One region of the Paenibacillus hubeiensis genome, then DNA from elsewhere that is predicted to be linked to it. Evidence: predicted binding sites of a transcription regulator. Region 1 holds the regulator's gene; each other region holds the start of a gene.

The links. Region 1 encodes Rex, which represses fermentation and respiration genes when NADH is low (regulators of the CRP and FNR family bind a similar motif). Its sites were predicted from a motif close to TTGTGAAATATTTCACAA; they were not measured.
Region 2: a site for Rex is predicted at 3,873-3,890, ahead of pflB (formate C-acetyltransferase). Genes of this name have one in related genera too.
Region 3: a site for Rex is predicted at 1,172-1,189, ahead of nadA (quinolinate synthase NadA). Genes of this name have one in related genera too.

Annotation. Positions count from the first base shown of each region.
Region 1 covers NZ_JAVYAE020000004.1:123,190-130,859, reverse strand. Annotated here, with positions in the region: gene panC (pantoate--beta-alanine ligase) at 1-491, shown strand, start outside; gene panD (aspartate 1-decarboxylase) at 484-867, shown strand; gene RSX24_RS13830 (tetratricopeptide repeat protein) at 961-1,593, shown strand; gene dinG (ATP-dependent DNA helicase DinG) at 1,756-4,614, shown strand; gene RSX24_RS13820 (redox-sensing transcriptional repressor Rex) at 4,781-5,488, shown strand; gene RSX24_RS13815 (amidohydrolase) at 5,475-6,779, shown strand; gene RSX24_RS13810 (cell wall elongation regulator TseB-like domain-containing protein) at 6,823-7,359, shown strand; gene RSX24_RS13805 (hypothetical protein) at 7,653-7,670, shown strand, end outside.
Region 2 covers NZ_JAVYAE020000004.1:298,870-306,539, forward strand. Annotated here, with positions in the region: gene RSX24_RS14710 (ABC transporter substrate-binding protein) at 1-476, opposite strand, end outside; gene pflA (pyruvate formate-lyase-activating protein) at 723-1,475, opposite strand; gene pflB (formate C-acetyltransferase) at 1,532-3,790, opposite strand; gene adhE (bifunctional acetaldehyde-CoA/alcohol dehydrogenase) at 4,426-7,038, opposite strand; gene RSX24_RS14730 (Crp/Fnr family transcriptional regulator) at 7,453-7,670, shown strand, end outside.
Region 3 covers NZ_JAVYAE020000022.1:13,340-21,009, reverse strand. Annotated here, with positions in the region: gene ftsH (ATP-dependent zinc metalloprotease FtsH) at 1-960, shown strand, start outside; gene nadA (quinolinate synthase NadA) at 1,261-2,199, shown strand; gene nadB (L-aspartate oxidase) at 2,235-3,872, shown strand; gene nadC (carboxylating nicotinate-nucleotide diphosphorylase) at 3,869-4,735, shown strand; gene RSX24_RS30110 (type III pantothenate kinase) at 4,742-5,512, shown strand; gene hslO (Hsp33 family molecular chaperone HslO) at 5,678-6,568, shown strand; gene RSX24_RS30100 (peptidylprolyl isomerase) at 6,587-7,537, shown strand.

The DNA of each region.
Region 1 (7,670 bases):
TCTCCAAACTGTTCCATATCGTGCAGCCGGAGCGTGCATTTTTCGGCATGAAGGATGCGCAGCAGGTTGCGGTTATCCAGCAAATGGTCAATGACCTCAATATGCCGGTTACCGTTGTACCGTGCCCGATCGTGCGTGAGAGCGACGGGTTGGCCCTGAGTTCGCGCAATGTTTACTTGAGCGCAGAGGATCGGCAGGAGGCTTTGGTTCTGTCCAAGGCGCTGCGTTCCGCCGAAGATGCCGTTCGTGCCAAAAAGGACATTACTGCCGGAGATATTCGCCGCATTTTGCGTGAAGAAATCGGCCGTTCACCGAGAGCGGTCATTGATTATGCCGAAATTCAGGCATTTCCAAGTCTGGAACCTCTTGCGGATGAGGCGCTAGTCCATGGCAGGGACGATCTCTTGATCGCGCTCGCCGTAAAGTTCGGCAAAACCAGACTGATCGACAATACCATGCTGCAAACTACGGAGGTGCCATCTCATGTTTAGAACACTCATGAAATCGAAAATCCATCGGGCGACCGTAACGGAAGCCAATTTGAATTATGTGGGCAGCATTACCATCGATGAGGATTTAATGGAAACGTCAGATCTGATGGAGAATGAGAAGGTACAGATCGTCAACAATAACAATGGCGCTCGCCTGGAAACGTATGTGATTCCTGGTCCGCGCGGCAGCGGCGTAATCTGTTTGAACGGTGCGGCGGCGCGCCTGGTACAGCCGGGCGACACGGTCATTATCATTTCATATGCAATGATGTCCCAGGAAGAAGCAAACGTTCACCAGCCTACGGTTGTCTTCGTCGACGAGCATAACCGACCTGTACAAACGTCTAAAAAGGAAGTTCACGCCACGGTGATGTAATCGGCTGGGAACGAGAATGAAAAGGGACCCCCCTGCAAAAAATGAGTACAGGTCACTGCACTAATCCATTTTTTCAAGGGTGGGGATGCAACGATGTTCCAGCATGTTTTCGCGGAAATGAATGACATGTTAGATGAGATTATCAAGCGCTACCCTTCTGCCGAGGGCCTGAAAAAACAGGAATTGCTGCAAAAGTGGAATTTGCTCAAGCGGATGAGTGATAGCGTCATCGACGAATGGCTGATGTTCGAGGAGAAAATGAGCCAGGTTCGCGAGCAGGACATGAGGCCTGCGGCCAAGCTTGAACCGGAACAGGAAGCAGTGACGGCCCTTCCGGAATTGCATTTGGAATGTTTCAGTCGTGGCCAAGGATACTTTAAGCTGCAAATGTACCCGCAAGCGATCATGCAATTTTCCCGTGTGGTGAATGACTATCCCGACAGCGCGCTGGCCCGTTATTATTTGGGGCTTTCGCATATTCATCTCGAGCAGAACGCCGATGCGCAAGAACACCTGCAGCGCATTCTGCATCTGAATGGGTCCCCGAGGCTCAAAGGTCTTGTGTGTAATGCCCTTGGCTGCATCGAAGCCAAACAGGCAAACACCAAGGCAGCACAGATGTTGTTTGCGCAGGCCCTGCAGCATGACCCGACTTTGACCGAACCGCTGTACAATATGGACGCCTGCAGGCGCAGCAGCGGACCAATGCAATATGGAATCAGCTGACGCAAGGCATAGCCCGCAGGGCGTGCCGGCCGGCGAGCGAAAAACGGTGTCCCCTCCTTTGGCATAGCGGATGGGACACCGCTTTTTTGTCAGTTAATTTTCAAAAGCCCTTTTTTTTGCTATGCTGTAACATAGACTGAAATGAAGGGACCGTAAATTGCAATGAAATTTGCCGTTTTGGATTTTGAAACAACCGGCACACAGTCCGACGGCGAGATTATTCAGGTCGGGCTTGCCATAATAGATCATGACTACAGCATTTCTCAAATATACAGTTCGTATGTAAATCCGGAAGTTCCGATCCCGCCGTTCATTACGGGGTTAACGGGAATCACGGACGAAGATGTGGCGGACGCGCCATCATTGGAAGAGATGATGATGGAAATGGTGCCGCTGCTGGATGATGTCGTGCTGGTCGGGCACAACGTCGCCTTTGACTTTCATTTTCTCCAGAACGCGCTGGACCGCTGCGGTTATTTGCCGTTCACCGGCCGCATTCTGGATACGATCGATTTTCTTAAAATCACGTTCCCCTCGCTGAGCTCGTACCAGCTCGGGTACGTCTCGTCCGAGTTCGGCTTTCAACATGATCGTCCGCACCAGGCGGATAGCGATGCATTGGCTACGGCATACGTGCTGTTAAAGTGTTTTGACGAGCTGCGTGAATTGCCGCTCATTACGATCCAGCGCCTGAGCGACCTTTTTGCCCCCGAGGACAGCGATCTGGGGTGGTTTTTTGACGGGCTGCGCATGGAAAAGGAAGCCGAGCCCATTCAAGATTTGGATGGACATACCTATTATCGCCAACTCGCGCTCAATGTAAGCGATTGGACCGAAATCGGCGCGCCTCGCGACGAGAAGGACGGTAATCCGCTGGCAGGCATCAGCTTTGAGCAATATATGGAGCAGGTTCGGAGCAACCTGCAGAATACGCTGGAGCATTATGAAGAACGCGAGGCGCAGACCCAGATGTTCAGCAGCGTCCGGCAAGCCCTGAGCGAGGATAAACACCTGCTCATCGAAGCCGGAACGGGCACGGGGAAATCGCTCGGTTACCTGCTGCCAGCCATCTATGAGAGCGTGAAGCAGGAACAAAAGGTAATGGTCAGCACGCATACGATCAACCTGCAGGAACAGCTGCGGGAGCGGGATATTCCTCTTTTGACCCAAGTTGTGCCTTTTCCTTTTAAAGCTGCGGTATTTAAAGGACGAGGACACTACCTGTGCCTGCGCAAATTCGAGCACAAGATTAACGGCCGCGAATTTTCGACGCCGAAGGAAGATTATTTTACCGCGGCGCAGATGATCGTCTGGCTTACCCAGACCGAGACCGGGGACGACGAGGAACTGAATCTCAGCGGCCGCGGCGGGGACTTCTGGGAGACGGTGCAGAGCGAATCGGAATCCTGTCTGGGGCGCTCCTGTCCTTGGTTCCGCAAATGTTATTATCACCGGGCCAAGCATGAAGCAGGCTTATCGGACATCGTCATCACGAACCATTCGAAGCTGTTTACCGACGTAAAGGCCAGCCATCAGCTGCTGCCGTCCTACGAGAGCCTTGTCATCGACGAGGCCCATCACTTGGAAGATGTAGCAGGAAAACATCTTGGACTTCATATGAAATATTTCACATTGGTGCATACGTTAACGCGTTTGTTCAAAGACAGCCGCAACGGACAGCTTCCGCTGCTGCGTTCTCAGCTGTCGGGACATGAACGTTCCGTCGAATGGGGATCGGCCATTGACCAGATGTTCCCGATTGCGCTGGAAGCCAAAGAAATATGGGATCGGCTCAGCGAGGCGCTGTTTAACCTGCTGCCGGAACGGACCGACGCTTCTCCGGGAGAGACGGGACAATTTTCCCTGCGTTTGAAGAGCACGCAGAAGCCGGCCAAGTGGGAGGAATTGCAGAACGAGGAGAATCAGCTTTACGTCACGCTTGGCGATCTCATTCGCAAGGGAGACAAGCTGATGCTCGAGCTGAAAGAGGATCAGGACGACTATCAGTCGGACAGCTTGATCACGGACATTACGGGCTTGTTCAAAGACCTTTCCACGCTGCGCGAAAACCTGCGCTTCTTCATGCGAATGGACGATGCTGCCACGGTGTATTGGATGGAAGCAAGCGGCCAGTTCCGCAGCAAATCGCTGCAATTGTATGCCGTTCCCGTGGACGTGAGCGCGCAGCTGAAGGAAATGTTTTTCGATAAAAAAAGAAGCGTCGTGCTTACGTCTGCCACACTGTCCGTGGATAAGTCGTTTCAATTCATGATTGACCAGCTTGGCCTGCAGGAAGCCGCGGAGCATGATCGTTTGCTCACGGCGATGCTGCCGTCTCCGTTCCGCTACCGCGATCAGGCGCTGCTGGTGATACCGCGCGATTTCCCGAGCGTGAAAGGGTCGATCGGGGACGCGCATTTCGTGGACATGCTGGTACGATCGTTGGCCGAGACGGCCATCGCTACGCGCGGGCGCATGATGGTGCTGTTTACGTCTTACCGCATGCTGCGCCAAGTGTATGACCCGCTTAAGGAAGCATTGTCCGGAAACGAAATCTCCTTGCTCGGTCAGGGCGTGGACAGCGGCAGCCGGTCCAAGCTCACCCGCAGGTTCCAAGACGCCAAAGCGACGGTGCTTCTCGGGACGAGCAGTTTTTGGGAAGGCGTGGACATACCTGGGGATGCATTGACATGTCTGGCTATTGTCAGGTTACCGTTCCAGCCGCCGAATCATCCGCTCCTGGAAGCCAAAAGTGAATTATTGCAGCAGCAGAAAAAAAACCCGTTCATGAAGCTGTCTGTGCCTCAGGCGGTCATTCGTTTCAAGCAAGGATTCGGAAGGCTGGTTCGCACAGCCAAGGATCGCGGCGTTGTTATCGTATACGATACGCGGGTGATCGAATCATATTACGGAAAATACTTTTTATATTCCTTGCCTGGGCCAAAAATGGAACACATGCTGACCGAGCAAATGGTTCCGCGCATCAGCGAATGGCTCGAACAAGACGTTGAACAAACCTAATTCAGGTAGAAACGACAGAACATTTTTCGGCAATGTTGCGAAACGCCTGCAAAAGGCGGTACACTTGTTGAGATTACATGGCTGCGGGTTGATACGTTAAAGAAGTACATCAAATATAAGGCGGCATCCTTCCTCTAAAATGATTCGAATTAGAGTACACGGCGGGATGCCTCCCTTTTCATCTATTTATCGCGCTTTGGCAAGGAGGAGCAAAAAAAACATGAAATCAGATAAAATTTCGGAAGCCGTCGTGAGGCGGTTGCCGGTATATCTGCGTTATTTGAGTGAATTGCACCAACGTGAGGTAACGACGGTTTCTTCGCAGGAGCTGGGACAGCGCCTGGACCTCAATCCGGCCCAGATCCGCAAGGATTTGGCCTATTTCGGCGATTTTGGCCGCAAGGGCATCGGGTATGACGTATCGTATCTCATTGAGAAAATCCGCCATATCCTGAAGATCGACCAGCAAATCAATGTTGCGTTGGTAGGAGCCGGTAACCTGGGTCATGCCTTGTCCAACTATAATGCTTACTTGAAGGACAACATGAAAATCGTGGCTGTATTCGATGCGTATGAACCCAAGATCGGCACCCAAATCAACAGCTTGAAAGTGCAAGCGATGAATGAGCTGACGGAATCGGTCAGAAACCTTAATATTCGCATCGGCATCATCACCGTCCCCGATACCGAAGCGCAGAATGTGGCCGACCGGTTGATCGAATCCGGGATCGAAGCCATCCTGAATTTTGCGCCAACCATCTTGAAAACCCCGCCGCATGTTCGTATTCATAATGCGGACTTTACGACGGATTTGCTAAGCCTTGCGTATTATTTGGAAAATGGAAAGGACGACGAGCAGGATGACGACAAATAAATGGGTTATACACAACGGCAAATTCGCCGTAAACAAAGGTTTGGAATGGAACGTGGTTCAAGGATACATGGTGGTGGAAGACGACAAAATTCAGTATATCGGCGAATCCTTGCCGGCAGAAGATGAAAGCCTGCCGAAAGTGGACGGAAAAGGATTGCTCTTTCTGCCAGGTTTGATCAATACGCACGGACATGCCGCCATGTCGCTGCTGAGAGGCCACGGGGATGATCTGGCGCTGCAGGTATGGCTGCAGGAGAAAATGTGGCCGATGGAGGCGAAAATGACGTCTGAGGACGTTTATTGGGGGGCGTCCTTGTCGGTGCTTGAGATGCTCAAAGGAGGAACGACGGCTTTTTTGGACATGTATGATCACATGGATCAGGTTGCCAAAGTCGTGGAGCAATCCGGCATTCGTGCAGCGCTCGCTCGCGGCGTCATCGGTCTTTGCTCCGAAGAGGAACAGAAGCACAAGCTCGGCGAAGCGGCTGCGTTTGCCCGCGACTGGAACGGGAAGGCAAATGGACGGATTACTGCCGTAATGTCTCCGCATGCGCCTTATACGTGCCCTCCGGATTACATAGAAAAGTTTGTGCAGGTTGCCCATGATCTGAATTTGCCGCTTCATACCCATATGTCCGAAACGCTGCGCGAAGTGGAACAGAACGTGACCGATTACGGTCTGCGTCCTGTAGCGCACTTGGAGAAGCTTGGCTTTTTCTCGCGGCCTTGCCTCGTGGCTCATGCCGTGCATTTAAACGATGAGGAAATCGAGATTTTGGCTCGCCATAACGTTGCAGTATCTCATAATCCGGGCAGCAATCTGAAGCTGGCTTCCGGCATTGCGCGAGTTCCTGAGCTGCTGAAAGCGGGCGTGACCGTTTCTTTGGGAACAGACGGACCGGCGAGCAATAACAATTTGGACATGTTTGAAGAGATGCGTCTGGCGGCATTGATTCATAAAGGCGTGTCCGGTGATCCGACTGCGGTTCCGGCCGGCGAAGCGCTTCTGCTTGGAACGGCATACGGAGCACGCTCGATTTTCCTCGACAATACCGGCTTGCTTGAAGCGGGAATGAAGGCGGATTTCATCGGGGTCAACATAGACCAGCCTCATCTGTACCCGCATACCGATCTGATTTCCCATGCCATTTATTCGGCGTCGGCCAAAGACGTGGAGCATGTGTGGGTAGATGGCAAACAAGTGGTGAAACATGGCGAGTGCCTGACGATGGACGAGGAACGCATTTTGCGTGAAGCTCAATCGGCGTTTGAGGGCCTGCTCGCCCGTTAATTTCTCATGGGCGCAGCCTCATCAGGGAAAGGGAGTTCGGCTTTTGAAGAAAAAGAAAAAGAAAAAGTGGATATGGATATCGCTGCTGATCCTGATCGTGGCGTTGATTGTATTGCAGCGCTATTACGTCTATGTGACCAAGGACCAGCGCAATCAGGAGGCGCTCGCCCTGCAGGCCGCCCAGCAGCAGCTGGAGCTGACGTCCTACGATAATTTTCAAAAATTCGTATGGGGACAGAAAGAGGGCGAAGACAGCATCTATTGGACGCTGAGCGGCACCAATAAGGATAACCAGGACGTCATTGTGTGGGTCAAGTTCGACGAGACGGGGAAACCGTTGTCCGGGGCGGGGGCAGTGCATAGCGAGCTGCTGCAGAACGGAATGTCCGAAGCTCAAATTCGCCAAAGATTCGCTTCCGAAGTCCCGAATGGCGAAATCAAGCGAATCCTGCCTGGCGTCGTGAACGGAATTTATGTATGGCAAGTTTATTATCATGATGATACACACAGTTATTATCGTTTCTATCGTTTTAGCAATGGGGAGCAAGTGGATCTGGTATATACGATTCCGAACAGCTGACATGCTTACGACCAAACAACCGACAGCGAATGTTGCTGATCGGTTGTTTGCCGTACTTTGATGAAAATTTTGGATTTAAGTAGTTAAAATTAATAAATTCTTCAAATAATCGCCTTCGAAATCGTATATACGATGTGATATACTCAGATATGTACTTGTTGTGCAAATTCGAATGACGGAAATGCTGGAATTTTAGCAAGATGCACGTGCTTGTCGGCTTGCAGCATTTCCGCAGATGACTATACAACGCCCTGTATGGATTCATGCGGGCTAATTTTGGAGGGGAAGCACACTTGAAGTTAAAAGTATTG
Region 2 (7,670 bases), 180 kb from region 1:
ATCGGCAGTCCGTATACTTTGCCTTCATACGTGAACGGTTCAAGGGATGTAAACTGATCCTGGATGCCCAGCTCTTGCAAAATCGGCGTGAGATCCAGCAGCATGCCTTCCTTGGCATACACCTTCGAATCCGGACTGCCGAACAGTTCGAATATATCCGGCGGATTGCCGGCAGCCATCTCTCCGCGAAGCTTTTCCTTCCGGTTCACATCGGATTCGACCCCGTCCAGCGTAAAGGTCAGATTAGGCACCTCGCTCTCCACCTTGTCGACGACGTCCTGCAGAATGGCCAGCCGTTTCTGTTTATCCGCTCCTACTTGGGTGTGACGCAGCAGCATTTCCACCGGTTCCTTGCTCGTTTCCGGGGCCGAACCTGAGGCTCCCTGCGGATTTTCGTTCCCTGAGCCCGAACATGCAGCCAGCGTCCAGGAAGTGACAAGCAGCAGTGAGAGCAGCATGATCATTCTTTTTTTCATCGTCGTTGACCCTCCTCGGCATTTTGCGCTTTTGGTTTTACACTCTGATTATAAAAAGCCGGAGCTTCCATCGTAAGGATGACAATTCATCAATGAGGGGATAAAATCCTTCACTGAACAAGCCTCTTCGTGTTCCTCCTGTAAAATGCAACAAAAAACAGTCTCGGCGACATCGGTCGCAAAGACTGCCTGAATAGCGGATCCATATATACGTTTGTTGATTTCTAGCAGACCCATGGATCTGGATCATTTCGCCCCAGCAAGTGTGCCAGCCGTTTCCTTCCGGCCCTGTTCAATCAGGCGATACGCCCGTTCCACCTCTTCTTCGGTTGGAGAAGGCACGCCATCGAGCGGGTACACCTTACCCAGCGCCTGCCATTTGTAGATGCCCATCTGGTGATAGGGCAAAATCTCAAACTTCTCTACCCCGTTCAACGTGCCGATATATCGGCCCAGATTAAGCAAATCCTGCTCATCATTGTGAATGCCGGGCACGTATACGTGGCGAATCCACATTTTCCGATCATGATCGGATAACCAGCGGGCCATACGAAGCGTTCTCTCATTGGATTTCCCGGTAAGCTGGATATGCTTTTCATCATCGATATGTTTCAGGTCCAGCATGACCAGATCGGTATGGTCCAACAAGTCAAGAATGCGATCCGGTTCATTGTAGCCGTTGCTGTCCAAGGTGGTATGCAGTCCCCAACGCCGCTTCACTTCCTTGAAAACTTGGGCCACAAAATGAGCCTGCAGCGTCGGTTCCCCTCCCGACACCGTAAGTCCGCCACCGGAACTGCGATAATAGGTCAAGTAGGGCTCGATTTCCGCAAGAACTTCTTCCACGCTCATATCCCGGCCTCCATCAAGCGCCCATGTATCCGGGTTGTGGCAATACTGGCATTTCAGATGACATCCTTGCATAAATAGCACGAAGCGGATGCCTGGGCCGTCAACCGTCCCGAAAGTTTCGAGTGAATGAATATGTCCGTTAACCATGCTGCCTCTTCCTTTCTTTTCCGCATCCGCTGTGCGTTTATGTTGTTTCTTCTCTATTACATCGAACCGTGGAACGTACGGTTAATGACGTCGAGCTGTTGTTCGCGAGTCAGCTTGATGAAGTTGACGGCATAACCCGATACCCGAACGGTCAGCTGCGGATAGTTTTCCGGATGCTCCATCGCATCGATCAGCTGTTGACGGTCAAACACGTTGACGTTCAGATGATGAGCGCCTTGGCTGAAATATCCGTCCATCATGGCGACAAGGTTGGATTTGCGGATATCGCCCTCTTTACCCAGTGCTTTAGGCACGATGGAGAATGTGTTGGAGATACCATCAAGGCTGTGCTCGTAAGGCAATTTGGCTACAGAGCCAAGGGAAGCAAGGGCGCCTTTTTTGTCGCGTCCGTGCATAGGGTTGGCTCCCGGAGCAAACGGTTCGCCCGCTTTGCGTCCATCCGGCGTTGTGCCTGTTTTCTTGCCATATACCACGTTCGACGTAATGGTCAGCACGGATTGGGTAGGCAGTGCGTTGCGATAAGCTTTGTGTTTCCGGATCATGCCCATGAAGGACTCGACCAGTTCAACCGCAATGCTGTCTACACGATCATCGTTGTTGCCGTAGCAAGGGAATTCGCCTTCGATTTCGAAGTCGACCGCGATGCCTTGCTCGTTGCGGATCGGTTTGACTTTGGCGTATTTGATCGCGCTCAGGGAATCGGCGGCTACCGACAATCCGGCGATGCCGCAAGCCATCGTACGCAGGATGTCACGGTCGTGCAATGCCATTTCGATGCGTTCATAGCTGTATTTGTCGTGCATGTAGTGAATGACATTCAGCGTGTTCATGTACAGTTTGGCCAGCCATTCCATCATCGGTTTGAAGCGTTTCAGCACTTCGTTGTAATCGAGCACCTCGCTGGTGATCGCCGGATATTCCGGTCCGACCTGCGCGCCCGATTTTTCGTCGCGTCCGCCGTTGATCGCATACAACAGCGCTTTGGCCAGGTTGGCGCGGGCGCCGAAGAACTGCATTTGTTTGCCGATCTTCATCGCGGATACGCAGCAGGCAATGCCGTAATCGTCGCCATAGATCGGACGCATCAAATCGTCGTTTTCATATTGGATCGAGCTCGTTTCGATCGAAACTTTAGTGCAGTATTCCTTGAACGCTTCCGGCAGCTTCACGGACCAGAGAACCGTCAAATTTGGTTCTGGTGCAGGGCCCAAGTTATAGAGCGTGTGCAGGAAACGGAAGCTGTTTTTGGTTACGCGGGTTTCGCCGTTAACGGACATTCCGCCGATGGATTCGGTAACCCAGGTCGGGTCGCCGCTGAACAACTCGTTGTAATCCGGCGTGCGCAGAAATTTCACGATGCGCAGTTTCATGACGAAATGATCGACCAGCTCTTGCGCCTGTTCTTCGGTCAGCACGCCTTCCTGCAGGTCGCGCTCGATGTAAATGTCCAGGAAAGAGGATACCCTTCCCAGGGACATTGCCGCACCGTTTTGTTCCTTGATGGCAGCCAGGTAGCCGAAGTACAGCCATTGGAAAGCTTCTTTGGCGTTGGTGGCCGGCAAGGAGATATCGAAGCCGTGCATTTCGCCCAACTGCTTCAGTTCTTGCAGCGCACGAATCTGTTCGGAGATCTCTTCGCGCAGACGAATGACATCTTCGTCCATGGCGTCCACTTCCAGCGAATTCAGCTGTGATTTTTTGTCCCGGATCAGGAAGTCTACACCGTACAAGGCCACTCGACGATAGTCGCCGATGATGCGGCCGCGGCCGTATGCATCCGGAAGACCGGTAATGATCCCCGCTTTGCGCGCTGCGCGCATTTCGGATGTATAGGCATCGAACACGCCTTGGTTATGCGTTTTGCGAATGTTCGTGAATATGTCAATGACTTCTTGAGGCATCTCGAAACCGTAAGCCTGACATGCATCAATCATCATGCGAATGCCGCCGAACGGCTGAATGGAACGTTTGAACGGAGCATCGGTCTGAACGCCGACGATCTGTTCTTTCTCTTTATCCAGATAACCCGGCTGATGGGACACGATCGTGGAAGGCGTATTCACGTCCACGTCCAGGACACCGCCGTTCTCGCGTTCCTTCTTCGTCAAATCGGAAACGATTTCCCACAGGTCCTTCGTATTTTGGGTTGCGCCTGCAAGGAACTCCTCGTCCCCGTAATACGGCGTCAGGTTGCGCACCAGAAAATCGTTTACGTCTACGGATCTGTTCCAAGTACCTTTGACAAAGTTTCTCCAGCCTGTTTGCACTTTGACATCTTTTTCAATCACCGACATCGTTAATCCCTCCGTAATTTGGATTTCCGGACACGGGACAGGTTGTCTCGCACGTCGCATCCGTGTCCAGAACCGCGATATAATGTGAATATTTTCACATATGCCGGATCGATACTCTCTCTTATAGGAACCGGAACCGCGGAATTGATTGTTTTCTTTCTGTTTTCATTATACGTTTACGTTGTTTCACACTCTGTGATTTTTATCACAAAGCCAGTGAGCTTCTTCACTCCACCATTGCTGAATCATAGTGAATTACATTAATTCACATTAGCCACTGCGAGAGTAGAACAACTTCCGATCGCAATCCACTCCATATCTCCCGATTGAATTTTATCAACTGAACAAAGAACATTTACACTTGCCCACTCCGATGACAGAACTACCTTCCGATCACTGTTATCCCCCGCGTTTTTTTGATCCATTTTTCAAAGGATACACTCCCGGGATAAAGGCGAACGCTTCGCTTTTTCAGGTTATTTCTGTCCCTCCGTTGTCGTGTAAATTGTTGAATTCAACTGATACCGCAAGGATTCCGTTGAACAGAAAGACGGCAATCGGGGCTCCCCATTTCGGGGAACCCTGCTCCTATTGCCTTAACCTCAAACGAATGGTTTGCTATGCTGCACTATTGTTTATTCAAACCGTCCATAGAAGGCGTTGCGGTATACATCGGCTAGTTCGGTAACCAGCGGCATCTTCGGATTGGCCGTTGTACATTGGTCCTCGAACGCACGGTCGGCCAGATAGTCTACGCGCGATTCGAAATCTTTCGGATCGAATCCGAGCTCCTGGAACGATTCCTCGATGCCCAGCGTTTTGTTCAGCTTGCGGATGGCGTTGATCAGGCTGTTGACGCCTTCTTCGGTCGTGCGGGCCGGCAGCCCGAGGATGCGGGCAATCTCGGCATAACGCTCATCGGCAACGAAGTGCGAATATTTCGGGAACGAAGCGAATTTGCTCGGTTTTTTCGCATTGTAGCGAATGACGTGCGGCATCAGGATCGCATTGGTACGTCCATGTGCGGTGTGGTACTGACCGCCCCATTTATGCGCAAGGCTGTGGTTGATGCCCAGAAACGCATTCGCGAAAGCCATACCTGCGATCGTCGATGCATTATGCATTTTTTCGCGGGCGAGTTTGTCGCCTTGCAAAGCCGATTGCTCCAGGTATTGGAACACCAGTTGGATCGCTTTGATCGCCAAACCGTCCGTATAATCGTTCGCCATGACCGACACATAAGCTTCGATCGCGTGGGTGAGAACGTCCATGCCCGTATCCGCCACTGCGGTTCTCGGCAAGCTGTACACAAACTCCGGATCCACGATAGCCACGTCAGGCGTCAATTCGTAATCAGCCAGCGGATATTTCGTATTGCCTTTCTCTTTGTCCGTAATGACCGCGAACGAGGTAACCTCCGATCCTGTACCGGATGTCGTCGGAATGGCTACGAATTTCGCTTTGATGCCCAAGCGCGGATATTTATAGATCCGTTTGCGGATGTCCATAAATTTTTGCTTCAGGTTGTTGAAGTCGGTATCCGGGTATTCGTAGAACAGCCACATCGCTTTCGCGGCATCCATCGGCGAACCGCCGCCGAGGGCGATGATGCAGTCCGGCTGGAAGCGATTCATCATCTCGGTTCCGCGATCAACCGTCGTTGTCGATGGATCGGGTTCGACTTCGGAGAACACTTCGATCGCAACCGGAGTCTGGCGCTGACGCAGGTAATGCTCTACTTTTTCGACATAACCAAGCTTCACCATCACAGGGTCCGTAATGATGGCAACGCGGGTGATGTCCGGCATTTTGGCGAGATATTGCGTTGCGCCTTTTTCGAAATAGACTTTGTTCGGCACTTTGAACCATTGCATATTCACGGTACGGCGAGCCACCCTTTTCACGTTGATTAAGTTGACGGCAGATACGTTCGACGACGTCGAGTTGCGTCCATACGAGCCGCAGCCCAGCGTCAGGGACGGAATGTTCGTATTGTAAATATCGCCGATCGCCCCATGCGTGGATGGCGAGTTGACCAGAATCCGGCCTGTTTGCAAACGATCCGCAAATTTGGTGATGACATCTTCATTGTTCGAATGGATCACCGAGGAGTGGCCCATGCCGCCAAAAGCAACCACTTCCGCTGCGCGCTCAATGCCTTCGGCTGCGTTTTTCACTTTGTAGCAAGCCAGCACCGGGCTCAGTTTTTCGGCCGACAGCGGGTATTTCGTGCCTACGCCTTCGATTTCGGCAACGAGGATTTTGGTGCCTGCCGGAACGTCAATGCCGCACAGTTCGGCGATTTTGACGGCGGATTGGCCTACGATCGCCGGATTGACCGCACATTTATCGACATTGATCACGCCTGGCGTCAACTTTGCCAGCTCTTCTTTGTTCACAAAGTAACAGCCGCTGGCGATCATTTTCTTTTTCACCTGGTCGAAAATCGCTTCTTCGATGATGACGGCTTGCTCGGATGCGCAGATCATGCCGTTGTCGAACGATTTGGACAGAATCAGGTCGGTCACCGCCTGGTTGATGTCCGCGCTTTTCTCAATGAAGCAAGGAACGTTACCTGGTCCGACACCCAGTGCCGGTTTACCACAGCTGTATGCGGCCCGTACCATGCCTGATCCGCCTGTGGCCAGAATAAGCGCTACGTCAGGGTGATTCATCAGGGCATTGGTCCGATCCATGGAAGGATCGTCGATCCATTGGATGCAATCGGCCGGAGCACCATGCTTCACTGCTGCTTCAAGCAGGATTTTGGCAGCTTCACGGCTGCAGTTTTGTGCGGACGGATGGAATCCAAAGATGATCGGGTTGCGCGTTTTGATGGAGATCAGCGCTTTGAACATCGTGGTGGACGTTGGATTCGTAACCGGTGTGATCCCCATAATGATGCCCACCGGTTCGGCAATTTTCTGGAAGCTGTCGAATTCGTTGTCTTCGATCACGCCTACCGTTTTGTCGTATTTAATGCTGTGATAAATATATTCCGTGGCAAAAATGTTTTTAGTGATTTTATCCTCATACACGCCTCGACCTGTTTCTTCGACGGCCATTTTGGCAAGCATCATGTGTTTGTCGAGTCCTGCGAGTGCCATGGCCTGCACGATCCGGTCGATCTGCTCCTGATCCATGGACATGAACGCTGCGTGTGCCTTGTTTGCTTTGTCAATCAACGTTTGGATATACTGGCCTGCTGTCGGTTCTTTTACTGGGGCGACTTCGTTCTTTACAGCCATCTCCCTCATCCTCCTAAAGGTTCGTATTGTTTGTCTCTCTGCTTACGATCACATCGTACCATGGCGAATTCGGTCGGTATGTGATTTTTTTCACAAAGTATAACAAATTTAATTTATGTTTTGGAGCATCGCTCCACTCCCCTTACGGCTCTTCATATTTAAAATGATATTCTGTCATCATCATCCTTTCCTTAGAAAAGTGAATTTAATCACAATGTTTGAAATATTGCCATTTTTGCCTCCTTCCCAGCCCCCGCATTAGGTATATACTGAACTTAAAAATTGAACCACCGCAATTTGTACCGTCCCTCACCGGCCGGATTCACCTGATCAGGACGGCGGCTTGCGGCGAACCACGGCAGCTCATTCACCTACATGAAAGAACGCCGGCGGATACAAAGGGGAGATAGACTTATGAGAGAACCATTGAGTGTACTGGAAGAGCGCGGAAATACAAGCTGTTTCTCGGAAGTGAACTTCAACCATCTGCTCGTAACGATGAAAGAACGCACCTATCCCGAAGGTACCCACCTGTACTGGGAAGGCGATGTCTCCGACAAATTGTATTATCTGAAACGGGGACGCGCCCAGATCACCAAATCTACGGATGAAGGCAAAGAGCTTATCATGTA
Region 3 (7,670 bases), on a different contig from region 1:
ATCGCGAAGCGTACAACCGGATTCTCCGGTGCGGATCTGGAAAATCTCCTGAACGAAGCGGCATTGCTTGCGGCACGCCGTAATCGTAGAGATATTTCGATGCGCGAGGTAGATGAAGCGATTGACCGTGTCATCGTTGGTACGGAGAAGAAAAGCCGTGTCATCAGTGATCGCGAGAAACGCATCGTTGCTTACCACGAAGCGGGTCATACCATCGTAGGTTATTTCCTGGAACATGCCGATATGGTACATAAAGTGACCATTATACCGCGTGGACGCGCGGGTGGATACGTCATCATGTTGCCAAAAGAGGATCGCATGCTCGTCACCAAGCAAGAGCTTCTGGACAAAGTTACGGGTCTCCTGGGGGGCCGTGTAGCAGAGGAATTGTTCATCGGCGAGATTGGTACTGGCGCATATAGCGACTTCCAGCAAGCAACAGGTATTGTTCGCAGCATGGTAATGGAGTACGGTATGAGCGAGAAATTGGGACCAATGCAATTCGGCAGCTCGCAAGGGCAAGTGTTCCTTGGTCGCGATATCGGTCACGAACAAAACTACTCGGATTCCATCGCTTATGAGATCGATCAGGAGATGCAGCGTTTCATCACGGAATGTTATGAGAAATGTAAAGACCTGCTCGTGAAACATTCGAAGGAAGTTCACCTGATTGCACAAACGTTGCTGGAAGAAGAAACCCTGGAGATGGAACAAATCAAGCAATTGATTGAAACAGGATCCCTGGGCAATAAAGCCGCCAGCGACAATGGCAATGAAGGTACACCTAATGAAAGCGGCGAGGCAATCATTGATAATATCGGTGATGTGCGCGTTCGTATTCAAGGCAAGGATGATGTAGTGCCTGAGACACCGGCCGGAGATGTTCCCAACGAAGCTCCGAACCTGGATAAAGGCGATAGCACCGATCCAAGCGATGGTGGTTCGAAGCCGACATCCTAAGCATAATCATAACCGCTCGTTGTTAGCGCGGATTAAAAAGAGAGCCTTCCGGCTCTCTTTTTTTTGCAAAAATACATGAATGGATCAAGATAACGCAAATGGAGAGCTAGGACGCGAACCGGGCAGGAAATGGGCCGATACGTGGCAATTCTGTGGCGTTTTCATTAATTGACAGACTCGTGAACGTTGTGTACATTAGGTGTTAAACCGCTTGTGATTCGTTTCTCAAGCGAAAATTACGGTACACAACCTTATACAACACAGCGCTATGCGCTGTCCTGATAAAGGAGAGGATCGCAGGTGGAAGCTCTGGCATTAGAGCGCAAGGCTGAGATGAATCGGGAGCTGCGGGAGCGGCTGCTGCAGTTGAAAAAAGAACGTAACGCCATTATTCTTGCCCATTATTATCAACGTGACGAGGTGCAGGAGGTCGCCGATTTTCGTGGGGATTCGTTCTTGCTTGCCCAGAAGGCAGCGCAGACGGATGCCGATGTCATTGTTTTTTGCGGCGTACACTTCATGGGGGAGAGCGCTAAGATTTTGGCGCCGAACAAAACGGTTATCATCCCGGACGAACGTGCCGGCTGCCCGATGGCAGATATGGTGAATGTGGACGGATTGCGAAAGCTGAAAGCCCAGCATCCGAATGCCAAGGTTGTTACTTACATCAACTCTTCCGCCGAAATCAAGGCAGAAACCGATATTTGCTGTACATCAGCCAATGCGGTCAGAGTCATTCAATCTGTCGATTCTGACGAAATCATCTGGGTGCCGGACAAAAATCTGGGCCATTATGTGCAGCAGCACACGGACAAGAAAATGATTATTTGGGAAGGTTACTGCAACACACATGACATGCTGACTGTAAAAGATGTTGTGGAGATGAAAGCCAAGTATCCGAACGCCGAATTTGTCGTGCATCCGGAATGCCGCCCGGAAGTAGTGGCCATGGGGGATTTCGTAGGCAGCACAACGGCCATTCTGGAATATTGCAAAAATTCTACGGCCAAAGAATTCATCGTAGGAACCGAAGACGGAACAGGCTACCAGCTTCGTTTGGACAGCCCGGATAAACAATTTCATTTCGCGACCAAATTCCTCGTATGTCCAAACATGAAGGTCAACAACCTGAAGAAACTGGTGAAATGCCTGGAAACGATGAAACCGCAAATTTACGTACCGCCGGCCGTTGCCGATAAAGCCAGAGAATCGCTAGAGCGCATGTTACTCGTGAAGTAGCGTGCGCTACTCTTGCTCCAAGACAGGTGAATAACATGATACCGCAATATGTAGTAGATTTTGATATATCCCTGCTGCCGGTGCATGAAACGGATGTGCTGGTGATTGGATCGGGCATCGCAGGTTTGTTTACGGCCATCAAGGCGAGCGCGCAGAACCGCGTACTCATGATTACGAAGAAATCGTTGCTCGAAAGCAATACCCGTTATGCTCAGGGAGGCATCGCCGCGGTGATTGCTGAGGACGATTCGCCGGCATACCATCTGCAGGACACGATGGTGGCCGGGGCCGGGCTTTGTCGTCCTGAAGCGGTGGAAGCTTTGGTAAATGAAGGGCCCGACGGAGTCAAGGAACTGATCCGCCTGGGCACCTCGTTCGATCTCGAGGACGGCGAGCTGGCACTGACACAGGAGGGCGCGCATAGCCACCGCCGCATACTGCATGCAAACGGAGATGCGACAGGCTACGAAATCGTGCGTGCGCTGGCCGTTGAAGTGAGCGAGCATCCCGGCATCGACGTTTGGGATGAACACTTCGTCATCGACTTGATAACCGGGGATGGCGAGTGTAGAGGCGTGCTTGTGCAAAAGCCTGATGGAACAAGAGTGTTTGTGAAGGCAAAAGCGACGGTGCTCTGCTCAGGCGGAGCGGGGCAGCTGTATAGATACACAACGAACCCGGAAGTAGCGACAGCCGACGGGGTAGCTATGGCGTATCGTGCTGGCGCCGTCGTTCGTGATATGGAGTTCATTCAGTTTCATCCAACCTCGCTCTGTTATCCCGGTGCCCCGAGATTCCTGATCTCCGAAGCGGTTCGCGGCGAGGGCGCGTATCTGCGCAACGTGAAGGGCGAACGGTTCATGGCGCGGTATCATGCGCAGCTGGAGCTTGCACCGCGTGATATCGTAGCAAGGGCGATCATTAGCGAGATGGAAGCTACGAACAGCACGTTTGTTTATCTGGACATTACGCATGAATCGGCAGAGATGGTCAAACACCGTTTTCCAACCATTTATGAAACCTGCATGCGTTACGGACTTGATTTGACATCCGATTGGATACCCGTCGCTCCTGCGGCCCATTACATGATGGGTGGCGTGAAGACGGATATGAACGGGGAGAGCAGCATTTCAAGATTGTTCGCTTGCGGGGAAGTCTCGTCCACAGGCGTGCATGGTGCAAACCGTCTGGCCAGCAATTCATTGTCCGAAGCGATCGTGTTCGGAAGCCGCATCGTCGAACGGATTTCTCAGCTGCCTCCGTTAACTGCACAGGAGGAAAACCATTCGAAAACAAGTTTCATCGGGAACCCTGATCCAAGAGTCAACCGGTTAACGTTAGATCAAAAACCTGTTTCCGAGCGGCGTCTACGGTTACAGAAGCTAATGGTAAGACAAGTCGGATTGCGGCGTAACCTGAACGGATTGCGCGAAGCCTCCGAGAAGTTGAAGCAGGAGATGGCCTTTTTTGAACAGGAGCTTGAGCAAGTTGAGGAAATGGAATATGCAAACCTGCTGACATGTGCCTGGCTGGTGACAAGCGGAGCCTTGCACCGGCAGGAGAGCCGGGGAGCTCATTATCGTGAGGATTACCCCGAACGTAATGACGCGGTTTGGCAGAGACACAGCCTGCAGCAGCGGGAACAAGCGATCGTGGAGGAATTGATGTCATGATACTCGATGGATATAATGAAGCACTGATTGAATCGATTAAGGGCTGGCTTCGCGAAGATGTCGGTTCGGGTGATGTAACGACAACTGTAACAATCCCGGAAGGTCATCAATCCAAAGCGGTGATCCATGCCAAGGACGATGGTATCGTTGCCGGAATCCATGTAGCCGAGCTTGTTTTCCGCGAGGTGGACCGAACGCTTTCTTTTGCCGCCAAAGTGAAAGATGGCGATCGTGTTACACGTGGAACGATTTTAGCCGAGGTGGAGGGCAGTACGCATCGTCTGCTGACGGGAGAGCGACTTGCCTTGAATCTGCTCCAACGCATGTCCGGCATTGCGACCCGCACGCGTATGTATGTGGACGCATTGGAAGGGCTGCCAACCCGATTGGTGGATACGCGCAAAACGACGCCGGGCCACCGCATGCTGGAGAAGTATGCCGTACGCGTCGGCGGGGGAGCGAATCATCGGTTTGGCCTCTATGATGCAGTCATGATCAAAGACAATCATATTAAAGGTGCAGGCGGTATCACTCAAGCGGTCAAACGGGCAAGAAGGGCTATCCCGCATACAATGACCATTGAAGTAGAGACGGAGAATCTGGAACAGGTGCAGGAAGCGCTGCAGGCCGGCGCGGACATCATCATGCTCGACAACATGCAGCCCGGCCTGATGCGTGAAGCCGTCGCCGTCATTCGTGAGCAGGCCCCACATGTTAAGGTGGAGGCTTCAGGAAATGTATCTTTGGAGACGATCCGGGGAATTGCCGAGACGGGTGTGGATGTAATTTCGGTAGGCAGGTTAACCTATTCTTTCGAGAGCCTCGATATCAGCCTGGATTTAAACGAAAAGAAGGAGGGGTGAACCTCTTTGATTCTTGTTGTGGACGTGGGCAACAGCAATATCGTGCTTGGGGTATACCGGGGACGGGAGCTGCTCCATCATTTTCGCTTGAGTACCTCACGCCAGTCGACAGTGGATGAATACGGCGTATTGATTTATAATTTATTTCATATGTCCGGCATGTCTGCCCGAGACATTGAAGGCGTGATCATTTCATCGGTGGTTCCGCCGCTGGTGAACGTGATTGAAACGATGTGTGAAAAATACATCGGCCAAAGGCCGATGCTGGTTGGGCCCGGTATCAAAACCGGCCTGAATCTGCGATATGAAAATCCGCGCGAGGTAGGCGCCGATCGGATCGTTAATGCCGTGGCTGCCACCGCCAAGTATGGCGGACCGCTCGTTGTTGTCGATTTTGGGACGGCAACGACCTTCGACTGCATTGACGAGAAAGGCCATTATCTCGGCGGAGCGATCGTGCCTGGCATTCATATCGCCACCGAGGCGCTGTATGAACGGGCTTCGAAGCTGCCGCGCATCGAATTGGAAAAGCCCAAAAAGGTTATTGGCCGCAACACCGTACATGCCATGCAATCAGGCATTATTTACGGATATGCCGGCCAGGTCGACGGCATCGTGGAACGCATCTGCGCAGAGATGGACGCGAAGCCGACGGTGATCGCAACAGGGGGATTGGCATCACTGATTGCCGAGGAGACTCGCAGCATCGAGAAGGTTGATCCGCTGCTTACACTGGAAGGGCTGCGTATCATTTATGAACGGAACCGGGAAAGGTAAGGATAAGGACGGCAGACAGCGGGCTGGTGGACAGTCTGAAGTACGGGCCGTCTTTTCTGTCGCTTGCAGGAGCTTTTTCTCTTTATCATTGGATTGAAATCGGGTTCATTAAATAATTTAAACATCATCGATATGATGATGAAACAACTAAGGAGGCTGAAAAGCTTGGAAAACAACCACAAGCAAGACCGGCTGATTCGTGGGACGGCCATGGAGGGACGGGTCAGAGCCTTCGCCGTTCAAACGACGGCGTTGGTAGAAGAATTGCGCCGAAGACACGATACGTTCCCTACAGCCACGGCAGCGATGGGACGCACGGCAACGGCTGCGGCCATGATGGGCGCCATGCTGAAGGGCGAGGAGAAGCTGACGGTTCAGATCAAAGGAAACGGGCCGATCGGCCAGATTGTTGCCGATGCCAACGCCAAGGGCGAAGTGCGCGGATATGTACACAATCCGCATGTGCATCTGCCAAGCAACAGCAAAGGAAAGCTCGATGTTGCGGGAGCGGTTGGTACGGAAGGATTCCTTCATATCACCAAGGACCTTGGATTGAAGGAGCCTTACCGCGGCAGCGTGCCGATCATTTCCGGCGAGCTTGCCGAAGATTTTACCTACTATTTCGCAACTTCCGAGCAGACGCCCTCTGCGGTTGGTTTGGGTGTGCTGGTCGATCAGGATAGCTCGGTCATCGTCGCTGGCGGATTTATCGTACAATTGCTGCCAGGATTGAGCGATGACGAGATCTCAGCGATTGAAACATCCCTTGGCGAGTTGTCCCCGGTAACCACTTTGCTGGAGCAAGGAATGGAGCTGGAGGAACTGCTTCGCCAGGTGCTTCCGGACGTGCGTATTATGGATGGCATGGACATTCATTTCCGTTGCGAGTGCTCACGTGAGCGCGTGGAAAAAACGCTGATTAGTCTTGGGCAATCCGAGATGGAGCAATTGATCGAAGAAGATGGCAAAGCCGAAGTGGTTTGCCAATTTTGCAACGAAGCATACCAATTTGATCGCGAACAGCTCGAGAGCATTCTAGAACAAGCCAAGAGCTGATTCGGGCGGGGGCACGCAATGACAAGTCAGGAAAAAGGGTTGTGGACGGCGGTAGTTGTCTTGACGCTCGGCATGGTGGTGATGGGGACCATGATGGTTATGCAGGGCCTCAGGCCACAACGCGAAGACGCGGATGCATCCGGCGAGAACGGACGGGGAGATGGCAATGTCATTGCAACAATCAATGGGGAAGTGATTACCGACAAGGAATGGACGGATGCGCTGAAGCGACGTTACGGAAACGAATTGCTGATTCAGATGTTGAATCGCAAAGCGGTGTATGCCGAAGCGCTCAACCGAAATCTGACGGTAACCCCTCGTGAAATTAGCCGGGAACTTAACGCGGCGATGGAAGGATACGACTCGGTGCAGGCGTATTTTGACGAGATGCAGTCCCAACTGGGCCTGACCAAAGAAGAACTGGAATTAGAGGCAGGCTACAAGCTGCTGCTGGAAAAGATCGCAACGATCGGCATCCAGGTGAGGGAATCGGACATTGAGGACTACCGGAGCAAACATGAGGAAGATTTCGTGACACCCGAGAAATACGATCTATCTCTTATCGTGGTCAAGGACAGGCAATATGCCGAGGATTTGGTGGATGCATTGAAAAAGGGCACCGACTTTGGAGAAACCGCGCGAACGGAATCGATCGACAGTTACTCGCGCGACTCCGGCGGGCGATTGGGTTGGATCGAACGAACGGATCCCTTTCAGCCTGAAGCGATCATGAACCGGGCCGAGCATATGCAAAAAGGCGAAATCGCAGGTCCCATTCCGGTGGAAGAAGGGTATGCGATCCTCAAAATGAATGACCGAAAAGAAAAAGAAGTTCCTTCGGACGAGGAGATCGTTGAAGAGATTCGCATGCAGCTCGCATTAAGTCAGGCAGATCCCCTTTCCGAAGTGGAAGAGAGACTGCGCGACAAATACGAAGCGGTCATCATTGCCGAAATTCCGGCTTCGTAAAAACCCGATTGTTCCCTCTTTGCAGCCTGCCGACAGCATTGTGATAAATAGACTCTTTTTGTGGGCCCAAATGCCCATGGAAAGAGTATTTTTTTTGGCACTCATATTGACAATAAGGTGTAACGTTGATAAG